DNA from 2 places in the Enhydrobacter sp. genome. Region 2 is predicted to be linked to the other one. Evidence: predicted binding sites of a transcription regulator. Region 2 holds the regulator's gene; the other holds the start of a gene.
What was found. The regulator HrcA, encoded in region 2, represses chaperone genes, less so after heat shock. The targets are predictions, from matches to a motif close to GTTAGCACTCNCNNNNNGNGAGTGCTAAC.
Positions count from the first base shown of each region.

Region 1: the regulator HrcA is predicted to act here: its motif matches at 3,234-3,262, upstream of groES (co-chaperone GroES).

Region 1 covers NZ_CP126889.1:2,658,572-2,666,856, reverse strand. Annotated here, with positions in the region: gene OJF58_RS13400 (hypothetical protein) at 1-645, shown strand, start outside; gene OJF58_RS13395 (NUDIX domain-containing protein) at 582-1,004, opposite strand; gene groL (chaperonin GroEL) at 1,165-2,802, opposite strand; gene groES (co-chaperone GroES) at 2,856-3,170, opposite strand; gene OJF58_RS13380 (hypothetical protein) at 3,452-3,718, shown strand; gene OJF58_RS13375 (nitronate monooxygenase) at 3,710-4,675, opposite strand; gene OJF58_RS13370 (glutathione S-transferase C-terminal domain-containing protein) at 4,755-5,381, opposite strand; gene OJF58_RS13365 (cytochrome P450) at 5,496-6,701, opposite strand; gene OJF58_RS13360 (alpha/beta fold hydrolase) at 6,844-7,542, shown strand; gene OJF58_RS13355 (GNAT family N-acetyltransferase) at 7,539-7,940, shown strand; gene OJF58_RS13350 (CHRD domain-containing protein) at 7,971-8,285, opposite strand, start outside.
Region 2 covers NZ_CP126889.1:1,949,961-1,958,245, reverse strand. Annotated here, with positions in the region: gene rdgB (RdgB/HAM1 family non-canonical purine NTP pyrophosphatase) at 1-321, opposite strand, end outside; gene rph (ribonuclease PH) at 321-1,040, opposite strand; gene hrcA (heat-inducible transcriptional repressor HrcA) at 1,141-2,244, shown strand; gene OJF58_RS09865 (hypothetical protein) at 2,287-2,412, shown strand; gene OJF58_RS09860 (hypothetical protein) at 2,428-2,727, opposite strand; gene OJF58_RS09855 (DHA2 family efflux MFS transporter permease subunit) at 3,035-4,495, shown strand; gene OJF58_RS09850 (L,D-transpeptidase family protein) at 4,508-5,131, opposite strand; gene OJF58_RS09845 (fumarylacetoacetate hydrolase family protein) at 5,186-5,887, shown strand; gene OJF58_RS09840 (neutral zinc metallopeptidase) at 5,929-6,885, opposite strand; gene OJF58_RS09835 (exodeoxyribonuclease III) at 6,921-7,742, shown strand; gene OJF58_RS09830 (GlsB/YeaQ/YmgE family stress response membrane protein) at 7,754-7,999, shown strand; gene OJF58_RS09825 (sulfate ABC transporter substrate-binding protein) at 8,101-8,285, shown strand, end outside.

The sequences.
Region 1 (8,285 bases), 710 kb from region 2:
GTCTGCACCGGCATGACAGTGGACGGGATGCCGGGCCTCGAAGGCTACTACTGTGAATACGACCGGCCACTGAAGGAGGAGGAGCGCGTGCGCTTCGCCTACGGCGACGAAGAGATGCCGCGCCTCGACTGGAGCAGGCAGCCCCGGCTGGAGACGGCGAACTGGCCCGAAGAGCGGCGGCTCAAGACCTTCCGCGCCTATGCCGTCGAGTATCTGCGCACCATGCTGCCGACGCTGCAGGAGCTATTGGGCGTTGACGACGCCCAGCAGGAACTGGGCCGCGTGGGGCGTCTGGTCGGCCTGCAGTTCCACGAGGAGACGGCGCGCGACATGGACCTGCCGACCGACGTCGAGCGTGGCGATCTGCAGAGCGCCCGCGACTTCGGACGTTGGCTGGCGGCGGTGCTTGCCGCTCAGGGCGAGGAGATCGAGACGACGGAAGCGCAGGATTCGGTCGTGGTCCGCGCCGTCGGATGGCGCGTCGCACGGGACCTTGTCCTTGCCGACCCGTTGAAAGCCTTCGACGCCTGGAACGAGCTCTGGCTGGGCGCCGCCGCCGCCTGCGATCGGTTCCTGAAGGTTCAGACCACCCGCTCGCTCGGCCCACGCGGCTGGGACATCGCCTGGCGAATCGCGCCGAGATAGCCGGCCGGCAAGCGACGGCCGGCTATCGTTTCGCCGAGCTCGGCCAGCGGCACCCAGCACATCTCGACATGCTCGCAGCTCAGCATGACGGCCGAGGCGCCCGCGAGCGTGCAGGCGTAGGCGACGATCTGCACGAAACGGCGGGGCAGCACCTCGAACCGATGCCTGCCGACCAGCGCGCCGACCTCGACATCGAGCCCGGTCTCCTCCCGCACCTCGCGCCCGAGCGCGGCTCGATGATCCTCGCCCGGCTCCGCCCGCCCGCCCGGCAGCTCCCATTCGCCGCGATCGTTGAGCAACAGGAGGACACGGTGCTGGTGGAAGAGGATGCCTTTCACAGAAACGGGGTCTGTACGCATGGGCTGTCGCAAAGATTCCTCGCTGGCGCTCGGAATGACACGATACCGATTGCGAAGTCGGTGTCATCCCGAGCGTGAGCGAGGGATCCTTCCTTCCAAGCAAAAAGAAAAGGCCGGGATTTCTCCCGGCCTTTCCACATGTCTCAGAAGACGGCTGGACCTAGAAGTCCATGTCGCCCATGCCACCGCCGCCCGGCGGCATCGGCGGAGCCTTCTTCTCCGGCTTCTCGGCGATCATGGCTTCGGTCGTCACCAGCAGGCCGGCCACCGAGGCGGCGTCCTGCAACGCGGTACGCACGACCTTGACTGGATCGATGATGCCAGCTTTCACCATGTCGGTGTAGTCGCCCTTCTGGGCGTCGAAGCCGAAGTTGGCGTCCTTCTGGTCGAGCATCTTGCCCGCCACCACCGCGCCGTCGAAGCCGGCATTCTCGGCGATCTGGCGGACCGGCGCCTGCAGCGCGCGGCGCACGATCTCGACGCCGACCCTCTGGTCGTCGTTGCCGGCACGCAGCTTGTCGAGCGCGCGGATCGCGTAGAGCAGAGCCGCGCCGCCGCCGGCGACGATGCCCTCTTCCACGGCCGCCTTGGTGGCATGCATGGCGTCGTCGACGCGGTCCTTCTTCTCCTTGACTTCGACCTCGGTCGCGCCGCCGACCTTGATGATCGCGACACCGCCCGCGAGCTTGGCCAGGCGCTCCTGGAGCTTCTCGCGATCGTAGTCCGACGTGGTCTCCTCGATCTGCTGACGGATCTGGCCGCAGCGCGCCTCGAGGTCGCTCTTCTTGCCGGCGCCGTCGACGATCGTGGTGTTCTCCTTCTCGACGATGACCTTCTTGGCCTTGCCGAGCATGTCGAGCGTGACGTTCTCGAGCTTGATGCCGAGATCCTCGGAGATCAGCTGACCGCCGGTCAGGATCGCCATGTCCTCGAGCATCGCCTTGCGGCGGTCACCGAAGCCCGGCGCCTTGACGGCGGCGATCTTGAGGCCGCCGCGCAGCTTGTTCACGACCAGGGTCGCGAGCGCTTCGCCCTCGACGTCCTCGGCCACGATCAGCAGCGGCTTGCCCGACTGCACGACCGCCTCGAGGACCGGCAGCATCGCCTGCAGGCCCGAGAGCTTCTTCTCGAACAGCAGGATGTACGGGCTGTCGAGCTCGGCGATCATCTTGTCGGCGTTGGTGATGAAGTACGGCGAGAGATAGCCGCGATCGAACTGCATGCCCTCGACGACATCAAGCTCGGTCTCGAGGCTCTTGGCCTCCTCGACCGTGATCACGCCCTCGTTGCCGACCTTCTTCATCGCCTCGGCGATCATCTTGCCGATCGACTTGTCGCCGTTGGCCGAGATGGTGCCGACCTGCGCGACCTCGTCGGAGCCGGTGATCTTCTTGGCACGGCTCTTGATCTCCTCGACGGCCGCATCGACCGCGATGTCGATGCCGCGCTTGAGGTCCATCGGGTTCATGCCGGCCGCGACCGACTTCACGCCCTCGCGCACGATCGCCGCCGCCAGCACGGTCGCCGTGGTCGTGCCGTCGCCGGCGGTGTCGTTGGTCTTCGAGGCCACTTCGCGCACCATCTGGGCGCCCATGTTCTCGAACTTGTCGGCGAGCTCGACTTCCTTGGCGACGGTCACGCCGTCCTTGGTGATGCGCGGCGCGCCGAAGCTCTTGTCGAGCACGACGTTGCGGCCCTTCGGGCCCAGCGTCACCTTGACCGCGTCGGCGAGAATGTCGACGCCGCGCAGCATGCGCTGGCGGGCATCGCCGCTAAAGCGGACTTCCTTGGCTGCCATTGTTCAATCCCTCTTGGATGGATGTGTTGATGTCTTGGTGGATGGGAAAGCGATCAGGCGGCCTTCTTGACCGCGGCGGAACCCTCGAGGATTCCCATGATGTCGCTCTCCTTCATGATCAGATACTCGACGCCGTCGAGCTTGATCTCGGTGCCGGACCACTTGCCGAACAGGATGCGGTCACCGGCCTTGACGTCGAGCGGGACAAGCGTGCCCTTCTCGTCGCGGGCGCCCGGACCGACGGCGATGATCTCGCCCTCCATCGGCTTTTCCTTGGCCGTGTCCGGAATGATGATGCCGCCCTTGGTCTTCTCTTCTTCCGCGACGCGCTTGACCACGACGCGATCGTGAAGCGGACGGAACTTCATGCTGCTGCCTCCATAAACCCTGGTTTCGCCTGCACGGCCGGGACTGGCCGCGATTTCGGGCCTGTCAGCACTCGCCATCGAGGAGTGCCAAAGGCGTACGGCATTTAAGGTCGTGCCCGGGGCGAGTCAAGGCGAGGGACAAAAAGTTGCATCAAGTCATCTCGCAGTAGCAGCAACCGACCGAGATTGCTGCCAAGCCTTTGATGCGGAACGAATTTTATTGGAATCTCGTTGAGGGTGCGTGACTATTCCCGGCGGAGTGCCGCGTCAAGGAGTGATCGATGGATCGTTCTTTTGTTGCTCAGCTCGTCGACTACCGGATCACAACTGCTGAAATTCTCTATTGGATGCCGGACCACCGGCACGTCCTGCAAAGCTATATCTGGCAGAATCTCGATCTTGCCCCTCGTTTTCCCAATTTGACCAAATTCCTCGATTTCTGGGAGCGAAACCTGGAAGGCAGGCTGCACCGCGTGCGGGTCGCCAGCGCGCAACTCATCAAGCCCGCGGAGTTCGGCTTCGCCAACGGCTTGTACCATCTACACTGAGGGTCGGGCGACGGCGTATTCGCGGGCGGTTCTCTCGACGAGTTCGGCTACCGAGGGAATATCCGCGATACCCGACACGGAGTGACCGGCGCTCCAGACGTCCTTCCAGCGCCGGGCCTGGGGTTTGTCGCGCTCGGCGGCGTTGATGTCCCGGGCGATGTCGATCGCGCCGCGGGCCGGCAGCTGATCGGGATCGAGACCGGCCGCCGCGATCGACGGCCTGAGCATGTTGGTCTCGAGGCCGGTGAAGGCGCGGGTCAGCAGGACATCGTCGAGGCGGCTCGCCACCAGCATCGCCTTGTATTCGTCCTTGGCCAGGCTCTCGCGCGTGGCGATGAACTTCGTGCCCATGTAGGCGAGATCGCATCCCAAGGTTCGGGCCGCAGCCACCGCGTGCCCGTCCGACATGCCGCCAGCCATCACCACGATGCCGTCCCAGAAGGCGCGGACCGCGCGCACGAAGGCGAAGGGATTGACCCAGCCCGTCTGACCGCCTGCGCCGGCGGTGAGCAGCACGAGGCCGTCGACGCCCGCCGCCACGGCCTTCTCGGCATGGCGCACCGACGCCACGTCGGCCAGCACCAGGGAGCCCGCGTCCTTCAGCGGCTTCATCACCGGCTCGGGCGAGCCCACGCTCGTGATCACGATCTCCGCCTTCGCCCGCAGCACCGACGCCAGATCCTCGGCCACCCGCGGATTGGAACGATGGACGATCAGGTTGGGGCAGATCGGCGCCGGTGCGCGCCCGGTCTCGTCGGCGGCGCGCCGTTGGTCGTCGTTCATGTCGGCAAGCCAGCGGTCGAGCTCGTCGGCCGTCCGGCAGTTGGCGGTCGGGAATGCACCGATCACGCCGCTGCGGCACGCCGCCTTCACCAGGGCCGGGCCCGAGACGAGGAACATCGGTGCCGCGATCAGCGGCAACCGGAGGCGGGACTTCAGAGCAGCGGGAAGAGACATGACGTCATGGGTGCGCGCCACTCCAGTCGCGCTCATCGTTGAGCAGATGCGCCGCTGGAGTGGCGCGCTCCCCTGACTCCTATGCCGCCTGCGCCAGGCCTTCCTGCTCCAGCACGCGCTTCACGGCGGGCCGGGCCTTCATGCGCTCATAGTGGGCGGCGCAGTTCTTGGGCAGCGTCATCTTCATGCGCGCCGCCGCCCAGAACTCGATGTAGAACAGCGCCGCATCGGCGATCGAGAACTTGCCGGCAACGTACTCCTTGCCCTCGAGCGCCTTGTCCATGATGGCGAGGCCCTTCTCCATGATCTCCTTGCCGCGCGCCTTGACCTTGTCGTGGTCGGCCTCGGTCGGAGCGTAGTTGGCCGGCCGGAACATGCGCGAGAAGCCCTGCATGTGCATGGTCGAGACGACATAGTCCATCGCCTCGAACGCCCGCGCCTCGGCGTCGGCATCGCTGGGCAGCAGGCTCTTGTCCGGATTCTTGCGGGCAAGCCAGGTGGCGATGGCGGGAAATTCGGTCAGCACCGAGCCATCGTCGCGCACCAGGGTCGGCACCTTCGACTTGGGGTTGATCTTCACGAAGTCCGGCCCGTACTGCTCCTGCTTGGCGCCGTCGATCTTCTGCAGATCGTACGGCTTGCCGATCTCCTCCAGCAGCACATGGATGCCGATCGAACAGGCGCCTGGCATGTAATAGAGCTTCATTGCTCACTCCCTTGGATGGTCTCAGCGATCGGCCACGCTAGTGGCTCCGTCGATCTCCATCAAGGATCGCGGCCCGACAAAGCCAGCACTGGCGGCGCGGTTTCTTGGAGGTGATCAGTGCCGCAGCATCACGGGCAGCGCGCGAATGCCGCGAATGAAGTTGGAATAGAGCCGCACCGGCGGACCCACGATCTCGATCTGCAGATCGCGCGCCAGGATCTCCTCCCACAGGATGCGCAACTGCATCTCGGCCAGGCGATCGCCGACGCAGCGATGGATGCCGGCGCCGAACGACAGGTGCTGGCGCACCTTGGGTCGGTTGACGTCGAGACGCTCCGGCTCCTCGATCGCCGTCTCGTCGCGATTGCCTGACACGTACCACATCACGACCTTGTCGCCCTTGCGGATGGTCTTGCCGGCGAGCTCGGTGTCGGTCGTCGCGGTGCGGCGCATATGGATGACCGGCGTGTGGTGGCGGATGATCTCCGAGACCAGATTCGGGATCAGGCTGCGGTCGGCGCGCACCTTGGCGTATTCGTCCGGATGATCGCCAAGCGCCATCAGGCCGCCGCTCATGGAATTGCGCGTCGTGTCGTTGCCGCCGACGATCAGGAGCGCGAAGGTGCCGATGAACTCGTTGAGCGGCATGTTCTGCGTCGCTTCGGCGTGCGCCATCATCGAGATCAAGTCGAACCTGGGCGGCTGGGCGGCGCGCTCCTTCCAGAGGGCCGCCATGGTATCGGCCATGCGGCGCAGCTCGGCCATGCGCTCCGCCTCGCTCCTCACCACGGCATCCGGCGCCTTGACGTTGGCGATCGCGACATCGGACCAGTGGGTGAGCTTGCGCCGGTCGGCTTGGGGAAAGTCGAACAAGGTCGCCAGCATCATCGCCGTGAGCTCGGTCGAGACGAGATCGACCCAGTCGAACACTTCGCCGCGCGGCAGGCCGTCGAGCACGCGCGCGGTGCGCTCGCGGATCAAGCCTTCCATATTGGCGAGGTTGGATGGCGCCACGATCGGCGCCACGGTCTTGCGCTGCGCGGTGTGGCGGGGCGGATCCATGCGGATGAAGTTCGGCAGCTCCTCGCCTTGCAGCTGATCCTGGATCTGGATTCCCCCCAGGGCGGAAGCCGACGAATAGGTGCGATGGTCGAGCTCGACCTTCATGATGTCGGCATAGCGCGTGACCGACCAGTAAGGCCCATACGGGCTTTCGGGATGATAGTGGACCGGATCCTCGCGCCGCAGGCGCGCAAAGTGCGGCCGCCAGCGATCCTCCCGATAGAGCGCCGGATCGCCGACATCGATGTGATCGCTCATGCGGCAAGCGCGCCTTCGCGCCGACCGAGAGTCAAGTCCTTTTCCCGGGCCGCGACGAGGGAATCTCGTCCCGCCTTGCGCACTCGCCGGCTGCATGGCATTTCGCTCACCATAGCGCCCTCGGCCGAAGACGGATCAAAGGATGTCGCGAACCACTCTCGTCCTGTTGCCGGGGCTCCTGAACACACGTCGTCTCTTCGAGCATCAGATCGCCGCGCTCGGCGACGTGGCCGATATCGTGGTGCCGGAGCTCTACCCGCACGATTCACTCGGCGCGATGGCCGAAGCCGCGCTCGCGGTCGCGCCCTCGACCTTCGCGCTCGGCGGCTTCTCGATGGGCGGCTACGTCGCCTTCGAGATCCTGCGCCGCGCGCCCCGGCGCGTGGAGCGGCTGGCCCTGATCGACACCCAGGCCACGCCCGATGCGCCGGAAACCACCGCGCGGCGCCGCGGCTTCATCGAGCAGGCGCGCATCGGCCGCTTCCATGGTGTGCAGCCCGCGCTCCTCCCCACCCTTGTTCATCCGGCCCGCCTCAAGGATACAACCGTGGTCCAGCCCGTCCTCGACATGGCGCAGGAAGTCGGCGCCGAAGGCTTCGTGCGTGAGCAGAAAGCCATCATGGCGCGGCCGGACAGCCGGCCGCTGCTGGTCGGGATCGACGTCCCTACCGTCGTGATCGTCGGACGACAGGACCAGCCCACGCCGCTTTCGCGCGCGCAGGAAATGGCGGCGGACATCGCCAACGCCCGTCTGGTTGTGATCGAGGAATGCGGGCACATGTCCCCGCTCGAGAAGCCCGACGAAGTGACGGATGCCCTCAGGAGGTGGCTCAGCACATGACGACAGCGTATGCCCGCGAGGATTACCTCGGCGCCGACGAGTATATCGATATCGTGAACAAGTCCGGCCTCGATCGGCCCATCGAGGATCGTGGCCGGGTGGAGCGCATGCTGGCCCATGCCAATCTGATCGTGACGGCGCGCCAGGACGGCCGGCTGGTCGGCTTTGCCCGCTCGCTCACCGACTTCTGCTTCTGCTGCTACCTTTCCGATCTGGCCGTCGACAAGGCCTGCCAGGGCCAGGGCATCGGGCGGCGCCTGATCGAGGAAACGCGCGCACAGGCAGGCGGGCCGATGACGACGACCCTGCTTCTCTCCGCCCCGACGGCCATGACTTTCTATCAGGGCATCAAGATGCCCCATGCCGACAACTGCTTCCTCTATCGCCGCGAGAAGTAACGCCGGCGGCCCTCGCTCTCGGGAGCGACACTACTTCTTCATGGCCTGGCCCCGGATCTCTCCGCCGGGGTGGGCCGCCGTGTGGATGTTGAAGTACCACTTGCCCGCCTGGAGGTCGGCGGCCTGCGCATCGGTCAGCGTCGCCTCTCCTTTCATCGGCGAACTATGGACATCCTTCACCGGCACGACGACGCCCGCATTGGCGGTGGCCGCGGCCGGGCCGTGGAAATGCGCCGCCGTCGCCGGCCCCGTCAGGCCGGAGTAGCTGGCGGTGTAAGTGAGCTTCTTGCTCGCCGTGTCATAGGTCGCATCGAGCATGCCGGTCGCCTTGCTGTCGTTGGGCGG
Region 2 (8,285 bases):
GCGCCGCATGCCGACCATGGCATCGCGCGCGGGGCCCTCCCAGTCCGCCGTGTGGATACCGGGCTCGCCGCCCAAGGCGTGAACGCTGAGGCCCGAATCGTCGGCGAGCGCCGGCAGGCCAATGGCCCGGGTCGCCGCCAGCGCCTTCAACGTCGCGTTTTCCTCGAAGGTGGCGCCGGTCTCCGGCGGCGCTGCCAGGCCGAGCTCTGCGGCGGACACGATCTCGACGCCGAACGGGCGCAGCATGGCGCGGATCTCGCCGGCCTTGCCCCGGTTGTGAGTGGCTACGACCAGCTTGGGCAGCGAGAAATGGCGCGCCATCAGGACTTCCCGATCGCCAGCCGCTGCAGCGCCGTCAACTCGCCGATGCCCTTCTTGGCGAGTGCCAGCAGCTCGTGGAACTGCGCTTCGCTGAACGGTTCCTGCTCGGCGGTGCCCTGTACCTCGACGATGCCGCCGCTGCCGGTCAACACGAAGTTGGCATCGGCCTCCGCCTTGGAATCCTCGACGTAGTCGAGATCGAGCACGGGGGCGCCCTGCCACAGACCGCACGACACTGCCGCAACCTGTCCGGTGATCGGATTGGCCGCGAGCTTGCCCTGCTTGACCAGCCAATCGAAGGCGAAATGGAGCGCCACCCACGAGCCGGTGATGCTGGCCGTGCGCGTGCCGCCGTCGGCCTGCAATACATCGCAATCGATGTTGATCTGACGCTCCCCCATGGCGCCGAGATTGACCACCGCGCGCAGCGAGCGGCCGATCAGGCGCTGGATCTCCTGGGTGCGGCCCGACTGCCGCCCGCGCGCGGCCTCGCGATCGGTGCGGGTGTGGGTCGAGCGCGGCAGCATGCCGTATTCGGCGGTCACCCAGCCGCGTGCGGTGTTGCGCATCCAGGGCGGCACCTTGTCGTCGACCGAGGCGGTGCAGAGGACATGGGTGTCGCCGAACTTCACCAGGCAAGACCCTTCGGCATGTCGAGAGAAACCGGGTTCGAGGGAAATCTTGCGAAGCTGATCGGGGGCGCGGCCGGAAGGGCGCATGCACTATCTCCTTGGGATGGACAGGGCTTATGGCCAAAGCCGGCGCGGGCGACAAGCCGTCTACGTTGACCGAATCCGCCGCCCTACCTACATTTTTCACATGGCTATTCACCGTCTCGGTCTGCCGGGCGGCGTCCTCGCCGACGCCCTGCCGGTCCAACGTCAGGCCACCACGGTCGCCGAGCTGAACGAGCGCGCACGCGAGGTGCTGCGTCTCGTGGTCGAAAGCTACGTCGAGACTGGTGAGCCGGTGGGTTCGCGCGCGCTTACGCGCAAGATCACCGAGACCCTGTCGCCCGCCACCATCCGCAACATCATGGCCGACCTGCAGGACCTCGGCCTGCTCTACGCGCCGCACACCTCCGCCGGACGGCTGCCGACCGACGCCGGCCTGCGCCTGTTCGTGAATGGCCTGCTGGAGGTCGGCAACCTCTCCGAGGAGGAGCGCGAAAGCATCGAGGCGCGCTGCGCCGCGGTAGGCCGCAGCATGAACGAGGCGCTCGAGCAGGCAACGACGCTGCTGTCGGGCCTGTCGCGCTGCGCCAGCATCGTCATGGCACCCAAGACCGAACAGCCGCTGAAGCACATCGAGTTCGTCAATCTCGGTCCCGGCCGCGCGCTTGTGGTCACCGTGACCCAATCGGGTCAGGTCGAGAACCGTCTGATCGACACGCCGCCCGGCATGCCGGGGTCGGCGCTGGCCGAGGCCAGCAACTATCTCAACGCGCGGCTGAGCGGCCGGACTTTCGAGGAGGCACGCCGGCTGATCCTGGACGACCTCAAGCTGAAGCGCGCCGAGCTGAACGAGATCACGGCGCGGGTCATCGAGTCGGGGCTGGCGACCTGGGCCGGCGAGCCGGGCGGCGCGCTGATCGTGCGCGGCCAGGCGCGTCTCCTCGAGGACATCACCGCGATCGCCGATCTCGAACGCGTGCGCGCGCTGTTCGATGCGCTCGAACGCGGCGAGAGCTTTGCCCGGCTGCTCGAGCTCGCCGACAGCGCCGCCGGCGTGCAGATCTTCATCGGCGCCGACAATCCCATGTTCGCCAACACCGGCTGCTCGATGGTGGTCGCGCCGTTCCGCGATTCGCAGGAGCGCATCCTGGGCGCGATCGGCGTCATCGGCCCGACGCGGCTCAACTACGCGCGCATCATCCCGCTGGTCGACTATACCGCCCGCACCATCGGACGCATGGTGGGGTGAAAAGCCCAATCGATGAACTTTATTGTGTCCGAGAGCGACCCGATGACCTTCGTCTTCGGGATGATCGCAATGCTTATGGCATTGGTGCTGGCGTGGCGCGGCTATCGTTCCCACGCCAGAGAAGATCGTGAGCGGAAGGCCTCGAACAAGAAGCGGGATGGCCGGTAGTGAACGACAGCATTCTCATTCCGCTTCACTCCTGAAGCCGGCGGTGAAGCCGACGAGCGTCTCGATCCGGCCACTGACGGTCTTGCCGTCGAAAATGAAGGTGGCGATGCTGGCGTCGTCGTTGCCCAGCATCTCCAGCTCGAGCTGGAGCGTCCTGTCGTCGAGCCATTTGCCTTGGCGGCGCTCGTGCCGGATCCTCCGGCAAGGCTCCGATTTGACCGCCGCCGTCAGCCGATCGAGGACCGCCAAGAGGGGATATCCCGGCACGCCCGGTACGCCTTTCGCATTGCTGTAGCGCGCTGCGCTGGCGATCACGGCGCGTGCTCGATCCCGAAGACGGCAACGCGCCGGCCGAGACCCTGCAGCGGGGCCGCAGCCCGCTTCGGGCGCAAGCCGACTGGCTGACACGCGCAAACGCAGGCGATCATCATTGTCCTCTATCAGGCGCGAAGGGGATCTCATGGATAGAGACACACCTGCCGTTGCCGGACTGCTTCTTTTCGCCTAATGTCGTCGCGATCGTGGGATGTCCGAGAAATCGGGCGTCCCTTTTTTGTCGGCCTGGCGCCGGCCGCCCCTCGCTCGAGCGGACGCCTCTTCCCCTCTGACCGGAAGCACCCCGATGAACCGCGCAACCTCGTTGGATCACCGCAAGCGCTGGCTGGCGCTGATGGTGCTGTGCCTGGGCGTTCTGATGATCGTGCTGGACACGACCATCGTGAATGTCGCACTGCCCTCCATCCGCACCGACCTGGGCTTCACCGAGACCTCGCTGGTTTGGGTGGTCAATGCCTACATGCTGACCTTCAGCGGCTTGCTGTTGTTGGGCGGGCGGCTGGGCGACCTGTACGGCCACCGCCGGCTGTTCCTGATTGGCCTGACGCTGTTCACGTTCGCCTCGCTGGCCTGCGGCGTGGCCACCACGCAGGCACTGCTGGTAGCCGCGCGCGCCGTTCAGGGGCTGGGCGGCGCGGTGGTGTCGGCGGTGTCGCTGTCGCTGATCATGAACCTCTTCACCGAGCCCGCCGAACGTGCCAAGGCGATGGGCGTGTACGGCTTCGTTTGCGCCGGCGGCGGCAGCATCGGCGTGCTGCTGGGCGGGCTGCTGACCGGCACGCTGAGTTGGCACTGGATCTTCCTGGTCAACCTGCCGATCGGCGTCGTGGTCTACGGACTGTGCCTGGTGCTGCTGCCGGCTGCGCGCAACCAGACGCGCGGCGAGAGCCTGGACGTGGCCGGCGCGGTGACGGTGACGCTCGCGCTGATGTTGGCGGTGTACGCGGTAGTACACGGCAACGAGGCCGGCTGGCTGTCGGCGCGGACGCTCGGCCTGCTGATTGCCGCTGCGGTGCTGGTGGTGGCCTTCCTCCTCATCGAGTCGCGCGTGAAGCACCCGCTGATGCGGCTGTCCCTGTTCCGCCTGCGCAACGTGGCCGTCGCCAACGTGGTGGGCGTGCTGTGGGCGGCGGCGATGTTCGCCTGGTTCTTCATCTCGGCACTCTACATGCAGCTGGTGCTGGGCTACTCGCCGATGCAAGTGGGCCTGGGCTTCCTGCCGGCCAACCTGATCATGGCCGCCTTCTCGCTCGGCCTGTCGGCCAAGATCGTGATGCGCTTCGGCATCCGTCGCCCGCTGGTTGCGGGGCTGCTGACGGCCACCGTGGGGCTGGCGCTGTTCGCGCGCGCCCCGATGGATGGCGATTTCGCGCTCGATGTGCTGCCGGGCATGCTGCTTCTGGGCCTGGGCGGGGGAATCGCCTTTAACCCGCTACTGCTGGCTGCGATGGACGACGTGGATCCGAGCGAGTCCGGCCTGGCCTCGGGCGTGGTCAACACCGCCTTCATGATGGGCGGCGCGTTGGGCCTCGCGGTGCTGGCGAGTCTCGCGGCCGCGCGCAGCGATGCGTTGGCGGCGACCGGCGCGGCGCCACAGGCCGCGCTCGCCGGCGGCTACCACCTGGCGTTCATGGTCGGCGCCGTGTTCGCCGCGCTGGCGGCGATCAGTGCGGTCTTCCTGCGTGCGAGAGCGACTGCTGGCGCGCAACGGGCTCAGGGTGCCCAGGACGCGGCAGCAGCCCTCTGAGGGTCAGCGGCTTCACCAGTCCCGCTCGTCGAAGTCCTCGAACTGCTTCATGTCGTCATCGTCGTCCGACGGCGGCGGGGCGATCTCGGCCTTGGGCAGGGAGTGCACGTCGAGGTGCGTCTCGGGGCCGATGAGCGTCACCAGCTCCAGAAGATCGTCACGGGCGAAGGCGATGCAGCCGCGGGTCGGGCTCATATCCTGCCGTGCGATATGGAGGAAGATGGCGCTGCCCCATTCGCCTTCGGGCGGGTCGTCGTTGTAGCCGACCACGACCACCAGATCGTACAGCCCGTCCTCGCGCCACATCCGCTCGTGGCTCCATTCGTTGGGAACGTGGACCAGCCGGTTGTAGGCAGGCGAGCGCGGGTCGTCGCACCAGCCGTCGTGCTCGGTGATCGGCCGGGCCGGCAGGCGGACCTTCGGCAGGACCAGCCGGTCGTTGCGGAAATAGATCCGGCGCAGCGGATACGTACCCGCGGGCGTCGCCGCATCACCTTCGACCTTGTCCTCGCGCACGCCGCCCGCGCCCAGCACGCAGCGCCACCGCCGCTCGCCCAGCGATGCCCAGCCCAGCGCCGAATCGGCCGAATCGGCCTGGACGACCAGCGCATCGCTCGAATCATCAGGGTCGGACATTGAATCGGGCTCCTGCCGCCTTCATAAAGGCACCCCTTCGAGGGAGAAAGAGAGATGGCTTACGTTCTTGCGCCGCCCGCCACCGTCGGCATTCCGGTTCACGGCACCCAGGACCAGTTTCCCGTACGGCGCATCTTCTGCGTCGGACGCAACTACGCCGCCCATGCCCGCGAGATGGGCCACGACCCCGACCGCGAGCCGCCCTTCTTCTTCACCAAGCCCGCCGACGCAATCGTGATCTGCGCCGATCCGAAGAAGCCGGCCAAGGTCGCCTATCCACCGGCCACCAAGAACCTCCACCACGAGATGGAGCTGGTGGTGGCGATGAAATCGGGCGGTGCGGACATCCCGGTCGGCAAGGCGCTCGACCATGTCTTCGGCTATGCCTGCGGCCTCGACATGACCCGCCGCGACCTGCAGAACCAGGCCAAGGACATGGGGCGCCCGTGGGACATGGGCAAGGGCTTCGACCAGTCGGCGCCGATGGGCGAGATCTATCCGGCGACGCAGATCGGCCATCCCGCCAAGGGCACGATCCAGCTCGATGTGAACGGCAAGACTCGCCAGAAGTCGGACCTCAATGCGCTGATCTGGAGCGTGCCGGAGACGATCTCCTATCTGTCCGGTCTCGTGACGCTCGCTGCCGGCGACCTGATCTACAGCGGCACGCCCGACGGCGTCGCGGCCGTCGTGAAGGGCGACACGCTCGCAGGCTTCGTCGACGGTTGCGGCACGGTGACCTGCACGCTGGTGTAGCGACTATCGCCGGGACAGCAGCCAGGCGGCACCGCCATGCCCTAGAGCTGCTGCGCGCGGAACGTGTCGCAGCGGTTGATGTCGCCCGTATCGAGACCTCGCTTGAACCAGCGCACACGCTGGGCCGAGGTGCCGTGCGTGAAGCTGTCGGGCACGACCTTGCCCTGCGTTTGCCGCTGCAGGCGGTCGTCGCCGATCGCGGTCGCCGCCGCCAGCGCCTGCTCGACGTCCTTGTCGTCGATCATCTTGCCGCCGCGCTCCTCGTTGGCGTGATTGGCCCACACGCCGGCCAGGCAGTCGGCCTGCAGCTCGACGCGCACCGACATGGCATTGGCGTCGCGCCGGCTCATCCGCTGGCGCAGCTCGTCCACCTTGCCGGTGATGCCGAGCAGGTTCTGCACGTGATGGCCGATCTCGTGGGCGATCACATAGGCCTGCGGAAAATAGCCGGGCGCGTTGAAGCGGCGCGCCAGCTCGTCGAAGAAGCCGAGGTCGAGATACACGCGCTGGTCGGGCGGGCAGTAGAAGGGTCCCATCGCCGACTGGCCCATGCCGCAGGCGGTGCGCGTCGCGTCACGATAGAGCACCAGCCGTGGCTCGCGGTACTGTCGGCCCATCGCCTGGAACTGCTCGTTCCAGACGTCCTCCGTGCTCTTGAGGACGCGGCTCACGAACTGCACTTCCGGATCATCGCCGGTCGACGGACGCGATGCCGTCCGCGTCTGCGGAGGTGGCGCGACATAGCCCGCGCTGCTGTCGAGGCCGGTCAGCAGACTGATCGGGTTGATGCCCAGGATGAGGCAGATCACGACGATCGCGATCAGCCCGAAGCCGCCCTTGAACAGGCCGCCGCCGACCGGAATCGGGATGCCTGGCCCGCCCATTCCGCCGCCGAAGCCGCCACCGCCCAGTCCGCCGCCGAACCCACCGCCTGCGAAGCCGCCGCCTTCGTCGCGGCGATCCTCGATGTTGCTGCTTTCCTCGCCATCCATCTGCATGGCAGCGTCTCCGTCGTCTACCTATATTGGCGACGATGAGTCTCACCGTCGCCACCTGGAACATCAACTCGGTGCGCCTGCGCATCGCCAACGTCGAACGCTTTCTCGAGCTGCGCAAGCCGGATGTGCTCTGCCTGCAGGAGACCAAGTGCCCCGACGACCTCTTTCCTCATCAGGCGTTCGAGGCGCTGGGCTACCGTCACAGGCTGGTCCAAGGCATGAAGTCGTACAACGGCGTCGCGATCCTGTCGAAGATTCCGTTCACGGCGACCAACGTCCACCACCGCTGCGGGAAGGAGGATTGCCGGCATATCGAGGCGGCCCTCGACACCGGCGGCGACCCCATCCTGCTCGACAATCTCTATATCCCGGCCGGCGGCGACATTCCCGATCCTGCAGTGAACGACAAGTTCGCCCACAAGCTCGACTTCTATCGGGAGATGACGCGCTGGTACGCCGACCGCCGGCCCAAAGCCAGGGCGCGCCGCGGCCTGCGCCGCATTGCCGTCGGCGACCTCAACGTGGCACCGCTCGAACACGACGTCTGGAGCCACAAGCAGCTTCTGAAGATCGTGTCCCACACGCCCGTCGAGGTCGAGCTGTTCGGCAAGATGATGGCGGCCATGGACTGGATCGACGTGCCTCGCCGCTTCGTGCCGGAAGAGGAGAAGCTCTATTCCTGGTGGAGCTACCGCAACAACGATTGGCGCAAGTCCAACCGTGGGCGGCGGCTGGACCACATCCTGGCGACGCCGGCGCTGGCCGGTGCGATGCGCAGCCATCATATCGATGTCGAGCTGCGCGACTGGAAGCTCGCCTCCGACCATGTCCCGGTGCTGGCCACGTTCGACGTCTGAAGGGGAGGGAAATGCACATCATCGGCATCCTGCTGATCGGTTTTCTGGTCGGCCTCGTCGCGCGCTGGGTGACGCCGGGACCGCATCCCCATGGCTTGCTGGTCACCGTCGTCGTCGGCATCGTGGGCTCGGTGATCGCCACCTATGGCGGCCAGGCGCTGGGCCTCTATCGCGTCGGTAGGCCCGCAGGTTTCGTCGGCTCGGTGCTGGGCGCTGTCGTTCTGCTGGTGCTCGTCCAGCTCTTTGGCGTCCGCTAGGAAAGTCTGTCGGCAAAATCGACCAACAATGGAAAAGAGTTCTGTCGCGAGGCTGGACGACACCCTCTAGCAAGGCCATGCAACGACGTTGGAGATTCCGCATGATGTCGCGACTGGCTGGGCTCTTGGTGGTGGCGGCCGCATGGGCGATGGCGCATGCCGACCGCGCGCACGCGCAAACGCAGCTCCTCAATGTCTCTTACGACCCGACGCGCGAGCTCTACCGCGAGATCAATCCGCTGTTCGCGGCGGACTGGAAGAAGAAGGCCGGCGGAACGGTCACCAT